2 regions of the Paenibacillus sp. 37 genome follow, and region 1 is predicted to be linked to the other one. Evidence: a T-box and tRNA genes for the amino acid it is inferred to sense, from the RefSeq annotation. Region 1 holds a T-box; the other holds one or more tRNA genes.
What was found. A T-box is a leader RNA that pairs with one kind of tRNA and senses whether it is charged. The one in region 1 lies ahead of argS (arginine--tRNA ligase), so its partner is inferred to be a tRNA-Arg.
Positions count from the first base shown of each region.

Region 2: it has a tRNA-Arg gene. The T-box ahead of argS (arginine--tRNA ligase) is inferred to sense a tRNA for this amino acid. The anticodon was not compared.

Region 1 is NZ_CP043761.1:2,586,249-2,591,466, reverse strand. Features, by position in the region: gene F0220_RS11710 (hypothetical protein) at 1-315, opposite strand, end outside; gene F0220_RS11705 (ATP-binding cassette domain-containing protein) at 312-1,367, opposite strand; gene argS (arginine--tRNA ligase) at 1,373-3,103, opposite strand; T-box leader at 3,168-3,460, opposite strand; gene F0220_RS11695 (four-helix bundle copper-binding protein) at 3,640-3,975, opposite strand; gene F0220_RS11690 (CobW family GTP-binding protein) at 4,049-5,167, opposite strand.
Region 2 is NZ_CP043761.1:5,562,246-5,567,463, forward strand. Features, by position in the region: gene F0220_RS23780 (BofC C-terminal domain-containing protein) at 180-872, opposite strand; tRNA gene F0220_RS23785 (tRNA-Pro) at 1,075-1,148, opposite strand; tRNA gene F0220_RS23790 (tRNA-Leu) at 1,156-1,234, opposite strand; tRNA gene F0220_RS23795 (tRNA-Arg) at 1,251-1,327, opposite strand; tRNA gene F0220_RS23800 (tRNA-Gly) at 1,334-1,408, opposite strand; tRNA gene F0220_RS23805 (tRNA-Asp) at 1,433-1,510, opposite strand; tRNA gene F0220_RS23810 (tRNA-Met) at 1,538-1,611, opposite strand; tRNA gene F0220_RS23815 (tRNA-Val) at 1,629-1,704, opposite strand; tRNA gene F0220_RS23820 (tRNA-Glu) at 1,713-1,784, opposite strand; tRNA gene F0220_RS23825 (tRNA-Asn) at 1,789-1,864, opposite strand; rRNA gene rrf (5S ribosomal RNA) at 1,948-2,064, opposite strand; rRNA gene F0220_RS23835 (23S ribosomal RNA) at 2,146-5,073, opposite strand.

The DNA.
Region 1 (5,218 bases):
CAGCACAGTGATTACGGTGAGCATGAATTGCATGATCCAGGCACAGATGAGTTGACTTGTTACCACCTTACGCCTGCTTCCTGCATGAAGGACAAGTAATTGAACCTGCTTTGCAGGTTCGGTATTCATCACCATTACTCCGAGCCAAGCAGCTGCCAGAAATAACAGCATAGCCGTAACGCTGTAACTGTCGGCAATTGGGTTGGGTTTGTAAGAATAGATCAGCAGCATGGCGATGATATAAAAGATAACCGGTGCAAAATATTTCTGTGAGCGAATGTGATGCCTTAACAAATATCGGGTCAGATAGATCATTTGGCTTCTCCCCCCGCATCATCCATGGAAGAGCTTAAGTCGACAGATTCTGTGACACCTCTAAGACTCGTATGTACAGCTGGATGTTGTCCTTCCAGCAGACTTTCCATATGTAATTGACTTTCCTCCTGTTGTACAGACACAACCGAACCTCCGGATGCCAAAATTCTTTTGAGGACATCATCTGTTGATTGTTGAACTATTTTCCAATCCCACAACCAAGAATTGGATTTCCCCGAGCTTGTATTACGAACCAAAGACAGTACTCCCGGTTGTTGTACAATCGATAGATCGTTAGCGAGATCCTCTCCAGCTTTCGTCAGACTTTGAATACGTACAGCGGGTTCGCCAGCTTGTAGTATATCTTCACGACTCCAGTAGCGGAGCACGCGGCCTTTCTTCAACACAATCACCTGGTCTGCCAAACGTTCAATAAGCAACGGTTCATGACAAGCTGTAACGATGGATGTCCCTTCATCCTTCCATTGCCCCAATAAGGATACAATGCCCTCTTGAGCTGGAATATCCAAGCCTGACAACGGTTCATCCAGCAACAAAAGACCACCCGGTCCAGGTAACAGGGCCTGAATCAAATTTACTTTTTGCAATGTGCCCTTGGATAATAGGGGTAACTTCTGATCGATCGCGGTATCCAGATATAAAAGTTCACTAAGTTCTCTAATCCGCTCACGCAGTATTTCGGGGCGAATGCCCCGAATCCGACCCATGTCCCACAAGTACTCCCTAGATGTAAAGGGTAAACGTGGCAGGCCATCTACTGCATACCCATCAGAACCCTTCATTGTGCGCTGGATCGATCCTGTATCGGGTAACAAAATACCTGCCAACATACGTAGCAACGTGCTTTTTCCCGAGCCGTTTCTGCCAACAAGCACAGCACATTCACCCTGTTCCACTTCCAGATTAATTTGATTCAGTACCTGAGCATGACCTAATCTCTTGCTCACTTGTTGAAGCAATATACCTCGGACTGATGAGTTTGGTGTAGCTTGATCCGACTTCTTGAAAATACCACGTGTACTCCATGTCATTGGGATCACATCCGTTCCGGGGCCTGCACACCTAGCAAATGTAAACTGTACGCGAGTCGTTCGGCAGTCCGTTTGGCCAATGCCACCCGGAAGGATCTTACATCAGATGACGCATCCGCAATCCGTTCGGCGTGATAGAAGCGGTTGAACGCTTGAGCGACATCTATTGTATATTTGGCAATGACCGAAGGCTCATTCCGATGAATTGCTTTTTCCAGATACTCGGGATAATCACCAAGCAGTTTCAGCAATGCCCATGAGGTATCTCCGATAAGGGATGAAGTGGTTTCTGTGTTATTCTCACCTTCCGCAAGGTTGGGTTTAGTCAATGGGTTTTCATTTTCCATACGCATCGCCTCTTCTGCCTTGGCAAGCACACTTTGAATCCGAGCATGGGTGTATTGCACATAAGGTCCGGTCTCCCCTTCAAAACTCACCGCATCTTCCAGGGAGAAGTCCACATCGTTTAACCGATTATTCCGCAGATCACCGAAGACAATGGCACCTACACCAACAGCCTCAGCCACCTTCTGAGGGTTCTCCAGATTCGGGTTTTTCTCCTGAATAATCTGCAAAGCACGAGCAACTGCCTCATCCAACACTTCCTGCAAAAAGACAACTTTACCGCGGCGGGTAGACATTTTCCGTCCCTCAAAACGCATTAGGCCAAACGGGATATGTTCACACTTCGCAGACCATTCATGACCCATCCGGGATAGGACCGCAAATACCTGACGGAAATGTAACTTCTGCTCGCCTCCGACCACGTATAACAACCGATCTGCCTTCATCACATCATGACGATAAACCGCCGTAGCCAAATCCCGTGTAGGATAGATCGTTGTGCCATCTTTTTTGATAATCAGACACGGGGGCATGTTCTCATCCTCTAAGCGTACCACGAGTGCTCCGTCACTCTCTTCAAGTAAACCTTTTGTCTTGAGTTCTTCAACCACTGCGCCCATCTTGTCATTGTAAAAGCTCTCTCCCAGCGTATGGTCGAACTGTACATTCAGACGTTCATACATCCGGTTGAATTCCTTCATGCTCACTTCCACAAAGAATGCCCATAACCGCTGTGCTTCATCATCTCCTTGCTCCAGCTTGCGGAACCACTCGCGTGCCTCAATCTCCAGTGAAGGATCGTTCTCCGCCTCATCGTGGAAGCGCACGTACAGCTCCAGAGAAGTACGGATCGGGTCTGCCTGCAGCGCTTCATCATTGCCCCACCGTTTGTATGCTGCGATCTGCTTGCCAAACTGGGTTCCCCAGTCTCCCAGATGATTCACACTTACGGAGGTATAACCTGCTTCATTATACAACCGATACAGTGCTGCACCGATTACAGTAGAACGCAAATGTCCGATTCCGAAGGGTTTTGCGATGTTAGGGGAAGACATATCAATCACAACACGCGAACCTTGACCAAGCTGAAGCTTACCAAATGCCGCATTCCCCAGTTCTTTAAGCAGATTCGGCGCGAGCTTCTCCCGATTGAAACGGATATTTACATACGGCCCGGCGGGAGTCGCTTCAATTCCAGATGCCTGTAATCCCGTTGCGAGCTCAGTGGCAATGACTGCCGGTGCTTTTTTTAATGACTTCGCCAATGCAAAACAAGGGAATGCTGCATCACCCATCTCCGCTTGTGGTGGAACTTCCAATAATCTCATAACCTCTTGTTCATTCAATCCCGTTAAAGGGGCAATATCGGCCGCAGCCTGCTTCATCAACATGTCTAACACTCCTTATCCATTCATTAGTGGCTAAAAATAAACACAAAAAAGCTCTCGTCTCTACATAAGAGACGAGAGCTGACTTAACAGTTCCCGCGGTACCACTCTAGGTGAACAGGCTGCTCTTCATATGCATCAACATGCATACCCGTAGAACCTGTTCCGCTCGATGCGTATAACGGTCGCAAGCCGGGTTACCCTCAGACAGATCTGGCCTATCCCCAATTGGGATACGTACATCTTTTCGGATAACCATCTCACGGGTGCGGTTCACTCAGGTCATGTCATACCGGCTTCCACCTCTCCCGGCTCGCTGTCATGTATGGATCTGGCTACTCTCCCGATCATTGATATTCTTCATTTCAATTCATTGCCATCATTATACATACCACGATCAGACTTGGCAACCTGCATTAAAAATCCCCTACTGAAAGGCAACACATAGGCACATCGTCTCAGATGCTTGTGTACACTGCCTTCCCTTAGGGGACAACGGTCATTATCGGTTTTAATTATATATTCCAGTGAAATAATATTTACGCTACTGCTGCCATCAATCGGCAAGCTTCTGCACAGCTGCGGCAAGCCTCTGCACATGCTTGGCAGTGATCGTGGTTGTGTTTGCCACACTCTGCGGCACAAGCTTCACAAGCTTTCACACACAATTCGCATATTTCAGCAATGAAATCACTTCCACGTGTCATCGCTTGTGCAGCAAAACTGCAGATCTCCGCACATTCCCGATTCAAACGAATGCAATCACGCAACATCGCCAGATCATATTCTTTCAGACTCGATATGTAACATACATTGCATGCATTCATGCACTCCAGGCAAGCATCGATACATTGTTGATATTGTTGTTGTGTCATTTAAAGTTACCTCCCAGGCAAAGTTTGCTATGCATCTTAATACCCAGTTCGGAGGAATATTGAATCATCTAACCTACTTTATCGCTTCCAATTCCAGTAATTGGTCACGAATGACAGTTTGGTCAAAATGTTCACCTATAAACACAGCAACATTAGGGACATCTCCCTGAGGTGTGATCTTCATGTAGTCCGATTCACGGTAGGCATACTGGAACCAGAAGCGACTCGCCGTGTCACTAAACGATAAAATGCCTTTTGCTCGATACACGTCTCGTGGCAAAGCAGATACAAACTGTTCAAACGCCTCGCTGTTCACCGGTTGACTGAAATAATGCGTATATACCATGACATGTTCATGTGATGCATGAGGAGCGGAATGCTCGTGACTGTGGGCATGGACAGGGCTATGGGATGCGTCAGTATTCGTATCATCGCCTTGGACTGTATGATCAGTATGTTCATGTCCATGATTGCAGCCATGTGTACCACAGGTTTCCGTATGCACATGATGCTCTTGGTGAGCTGGCTTACCTGCTTCAGAAGCTGAATCACGTACATGCACGTCTGCCCCACTGCGAAGCAACAGATCCATCTCCACCTCACATTTGACTGTAGGGATTACAGGTGCGAAGCCATTCCATTTTGCCAAAAGCTGTTCCAGATCCTTCAGTTCCTGTGCGCTCACCCGATCCGTTTTGTTCAAGAGAAGCACAGACGCACAGCGAATCTGCTCCTGCATCAGTTTAAAGGTCTGCCCCTTCTGCTCCTGATACAAACCAGATAGATGTGCCGCATCCACAACGGTAATGAGACTTTTCAGTTCCAGTCGCATGTAGAGCGAGGTTTCCGTTACCGCATCCAGAATCTCCATTGGATTTGCCGCACCGGTTGCTTCAATAACGATCACATCCGGTGATTCCTCTTGAACGAGATCAGCAAGTTGCAATCCCAAGTCACCACGTACGGTACAACAGATACAGCCACCTAACATCTCGGTCATCGGAACGGTGGAATCCACAATCTGACCATCCAGATTGACTTCGCCTAACTCATTCATAACCACTGCGGGACGCAAACCCTGCTGTTGCCAATGTTCGATCAACTGAACAAGCAGTGTTGTTTTTCCACTTCCCAAAAAACCTGAAAGTATATATACAGGTATGGATTGTTCTTTTAAAATTGTTTCATTCATGCGTATACACCTCTCTGATTGTCCTTCTTGTAACCTAGTCTATCTATATCT
Region 2 (5,218 bases), 3.0 Mb from region 1:
TTTCAACTATTTCAGTATAAACGACAAAAAGGACATCTCTTCGATGTCCTTCATCATATTCCACATATATTTGGGTGTAACGCTTGATTCCCTAAACCATCAATGTTATTGCTATTGCCACCATTTCACCATCGTTTCAGTACTTCACAATCTTAGTACTGTAGGTGAGGACGTTTGGATTACCCGCCATTACGGATTAAATGATGATCTTCATCCACGGCGTAGTCACTGAACGTAGAAATCACGCTATCATACTCATCCTTGTCCTGAATCCGAATCCCCTGCTGCAATTGATCCAGCACCCCTTCAGGCAAAGAACTTTCCAACGTCCCAACATCCAATTGAAAGAACGTACGAATAACCTTCTCTTTTGCCGGCTTACCCTCGTACAAATTAAGGTTCCCTACAGCATCTATGCTGATATAAGCCTGCTGTTTACAAAGCGATGAAAGATCATCTACACGTTGCTTCAAATGCAACTCATCTGATGTTCCGACGGTAGCATCCCATTCCGGATGTTGAGCAAGGAGCATCTTCAACTGCGGTCTAGCCATCTTGCCTAACTGCTCTGTCTCCACTCCGCAGATGTACTGTGTTTCCAAAACCACACTTGTCAAATGATCCGGATCAGAATCAAGTTGCTCTACTAACGCCTGAATCTCCTGTTCAGATCTTGTTTCCTGCGTAACAGGCCCCATCACACTGGTTGCCTCACTAAAATTAGTTGTCAGCAAACGCTCAATCGCCGATGAGATGGACAACCCGCTATAAGCCAATATCGTAACTGCAAGCAGAGCCGCCGTCATCCATACTGTTCGTTTCCACCGTCGCCAGCGTCTCTTGAATTGTTTTCTGAAGTTAAACGTGTTCACATGAACCCCTTCTATCACTTTTTAAACCTATTGTGACCTAAAGACTGAGGCTTTATGCACAACTAACTTATCGCTGAAGAAGGAACACACATGTGTTAGGTTAGAGAACTTGTCATAGTGAATACCGGAACCTGCATTTATAGAATCTTATATAGATAAATATAAAAAAACACTATCTAATTATAGATAGTGTTTTTAGAGATCGGGATGACACGATTTGAACATGCGACCCCCTGGTCCCAAACCAGGTGCTCTACCAAGCTGAGCTACATCCCGTTATATATACCGGCGAGAGGACTCGAACCTCCACGGTTTCCCACTCGATTTTGAGTCGAGCGCGTCTGCCATTCCGCCACGCCGGCAAATTTGAAGTTATAATGGCGCGCCCTGAGAGATTCGAACTCCCGGCCTTTTGATTCGTAGTCAAACGCTCTATCCAGCTGAGCTAAGGGCGCAAATATTGGAGCGGAAGACGGGAATCGAACCCGCGACCCTCGCCTTGGCAAGGCGATGCTCTACCGCTGAGCCACTTCCGCATACGGTATTAATAAATATAAAAATGGCGGAACCGACGGGATTCGAACCCGCGATCTCCTGCGTGACAGGCAGGCATGTTAGGCCAACTACACCACGGTTCCAGATCACTTTCTCAAAAGAAAGTATAATTGCGGGGGCAGGATTTGAACCTGCGGCCTTCGGGTTATGAGCCCGACGAGCTACCGGGCTGCTCCACCCCGCGTCGTTATAAAGTTTATATGGTGGAGGCTGAGGGGATCGAACCCCCGACCCTCTGCTTGTAAGGCAGATGCTCTCCCAGCTGAGCTAAGCCTCCAACTTATATGACCCGTAGGGGATTCGAACCCCTGTTACCTCCGTGAAAGGGAGGTGTCTTAACCCCTTGACCAACGGGCCTTAATGGCTCCCCGAACAGGGCTCGAACCTGTGACAACTCGATTAACAGTCGAGTGCTCTACCAACTGAGCTATCAGGGAATATATGCATTTGCAGGGCAAATGCAATTCATCGTACAACGTCCACATGCAGAGCCTGTTTTCTATGTATGATGAAAGAGTTCGCTTGGCGGCGTCCTACTCTCCCAGGACCCTGCGGTCCAAGTACCATCGGCGCTAGAGGGCTTAACGGTCGTGTTCGGGATGGGTACGTGTGGAACCCCTCCGCCATCGCCACCAAACGCATAGCTGTGCTTACATTTCAGAGATCGTTCTCTGAAAACTAGATTCGAAACGAAACATGCGAATTATCACTTGCATATTTGGATAAGCCCTCGACCGATTAGTACTGGTCAGCTCCATGCATTGCTGCACTTCCACCCCCAGCCTATCTACCTCGTCGTCTTCAAGGGGTCTTACATACTGGGAAATCTCATCTTGAGGGGGGCTTCACGCTTAGATGCTTTCAGCGTTTATCCCGTCCGTACATAGCTACCCAGCGGTGCTCCTGGCGGAACAACTGGTACACCAGCGGTACGTCCATCCCGGTCCTCTCGTACTAAGGACAGCTCCTCTCAAATTTCCTACGCCCACGACAGATAGGGACCGAACTGTCTCACGACGTTCTGAACCCAGCTCGCGTACCGCTTTAATGGGCGAACAGCCCAACCCTTGGGACCTACTTCAGCCCCAGGATGCGATGAGCCGACATCGAGGTGCCAAACCTCCCCGTCGATGTGGACTCTTGGGGGAGATAAGCCTGTTATCCCCAGGGTAGCTTTTATCCGTTGAGCGATGGCCCTTCCATGCGGTACCACCGGATCACTAAGCCCGACTTTCGTCCCTGCTCGACTTGTAGGTCTCGCAGTCAAGCTCCCTTATGCCTTTGCACTCTTCGAATGATTTCCAACCATTCTGAGGGAACCTTTGGGCGCCTCCGTTACTCTTTAGGAGGCGACCGCCCCAGTCAAACTGCCCACCTGACACTGTCCCCGCACCGGATTACGGTACCAGGTTAGAACCTAGATACGATCAGGGTGGTATCCCAACGTTGCCTCCACACAAGCTGGCGCTCATGCTTCAAAGGCTCCCACCTATCCTGTACAGATCGTACCCAAATTCAATATCAAGCTGCAGTAAAGCTCCATGGGGTCTTTCCGTCTTGTCGCGGGTAACCTGCATCTTCACAGGTATTAAAATTTCACCGGATCTCTCGTTGAGACAGCGCCCAAGTCGTTACGCCATTCGTGCGGGTCAGAATTTACCTGACAAGGAATTTCGCTACCTTAGGACCGTTATAGTTACGGCCGCCGTTTACTGGGGCTTCGGTTCACAGCTTCGGGATTACTCCCTAACCACTCCCCTTAACCTTCCAGCACCGGGCAGGCGTCAGCCCGTATACTTCGCCTTACGGCTTCGCACAGACCTGTGTTTTTGCTAAACAGTCGCTTGGGCCTTTTCACTGCGGCCCCCTCGTGCTATTCACACTACCGGGGCACCCCTTCTCCCGAAGTTACGGGGTCATTTTGCCGAGTTCCTTAACGAGAGTTCTTCCGCGCGCCTTAGAATACTCTTCTCGCCTACCTGTGTCGGTTTGCGGTACGGGCACCATCACCTGGCTAGAGGCTTTTCTTGGCAGTGTGAGATCATGACCTTCGCTACTATAATTTTCGCTCCCCATCACAGCTCAGCCTTACAATGTGCGGATTTGCCTACACATCAGCCTTACTGCTTAGACGGACATCCATCAGTCCGCGTCACTACCCTACTGCGTCCCCCCATTGCTCATAACGGCTTACGGTGGTACAGGAATTTCGACCTGTTGTCCTTCGACTACGCCTTTCGGCCTCGCCTTAGGTCCCGACTTACCCTGAGCGGACGAGCCTTCCTCAGGAACCCTTAGGCTTTCGGCGGATCAGATTCTCACTGATCTTTTCGTTACTCATACCGGCATTCTCACTTGTATAATGTCCAGCGCTCCTTACGGTACACCTTCAACCCTTATACAACGCTCCCCTACCCCTGATGCAAAGCATCAAGCCATAGCTTCGGTGGTGTGTTTAGCCCCGTTACATTTTCGGCGCAGAGTCACTCGACCAGTGAGCTATTACGCACTCTTTCAATGGTGGCTGCTTCTAAGCCAACATCCTGGTTGTCTGTGCAACTCCACATCCTTTCCCACTTAACACACACTTGGGGACCTTAGCTGATGGTCTGGGCTGTTTCCCTTTTGACAATGGATCTTAGCACTCACTGTCTGACTCCCGGAAGTAAGTCTATGGCATTCGGAGTTTGACTGAGCTTGGTAACCCTTGCGGGCCCCGCACCCAATCAGTGCTCTACCTCCACGACTCTGTTTTCCGAGGCTAGCCCTAAAGCTATTTCGGGGAGAACCAGCTATCTCCGAGTTCGATTGGAATTTCTCCGCTACCCCCACCTCATCCCCGCATTTTTCAACATGCGTGGGTTCGGGCCTCCAGTGCGTGTTACCGCACCTTCACCCTGGACAGGGGTAGATCACCCGGTTTCGGGTCTACGTCCACGTACTATGTCGCCCTATTCAGACTCGCTTTCGCTGCGGCTCCGGCTCTTCACCTTAACCTTGCACGGGAACGTAACTCGCCGGTTCATTCTACAAAAGGCACGCCATCACCCCTAAAACGGGCTCTGACTTTTTGTAAGCACACGGTTTCAGGTTCTATTTCACTCCCCTTCCGGGGTGCTTTTCACCTTTCCCTCACGGTACTGCTTCACTATCGGTCGCTAGGAAGTATTTAGCCTTGGCAGATGGTCCTGCCGGATTCATACGGGGTTTCACGTGCCCCGCACTACTCGGGATCCGTCTCGGAGGGAACAGACTTTCAACTACAGGGCTTTTACCTTCTTTGGCGGGCCTTTCCAGACCTCTTCGCTTAACCGGTTCCTTTGTAACTCCATGTGAGACGTCCCACAACCCCAAAGAGCAAGCTCTCTGGTTTGGGCTTCTCCGCGTTCGCTCGCCGCTACTGACGGAATCACTATTGTTTTCTCTTCCTCAGGGTACTTAGATGTTTCAGTTCCCCTGGTATGCCTCTACACAACCTATGTATTCAGTTGTGAGTAACTGGAAATTACCCCAGCTGGGTTTCCCCATTCGGACACCCCCGGATCAAAGCTTGCTTACAGCTCCCCGAGGCAGTTTCGTTGTTCGCCACGTCCTTCATCGGCTCCTAGCGCCTAGGCATCCTCCGTGTGCTCTTAGTAGCTTAACCATTGCGCTCGTGTTCGAGCTGTCGCTTCCCTTGTTTTGGACTACGTCCAAAGCCAAAAGTCACTCCATTTCGATCACTCGCTCCAGCAATCTACCGTTTTTATTGAAACTTGTTTAACACAAGTTCAGCTAAAAAGGAATGTTCT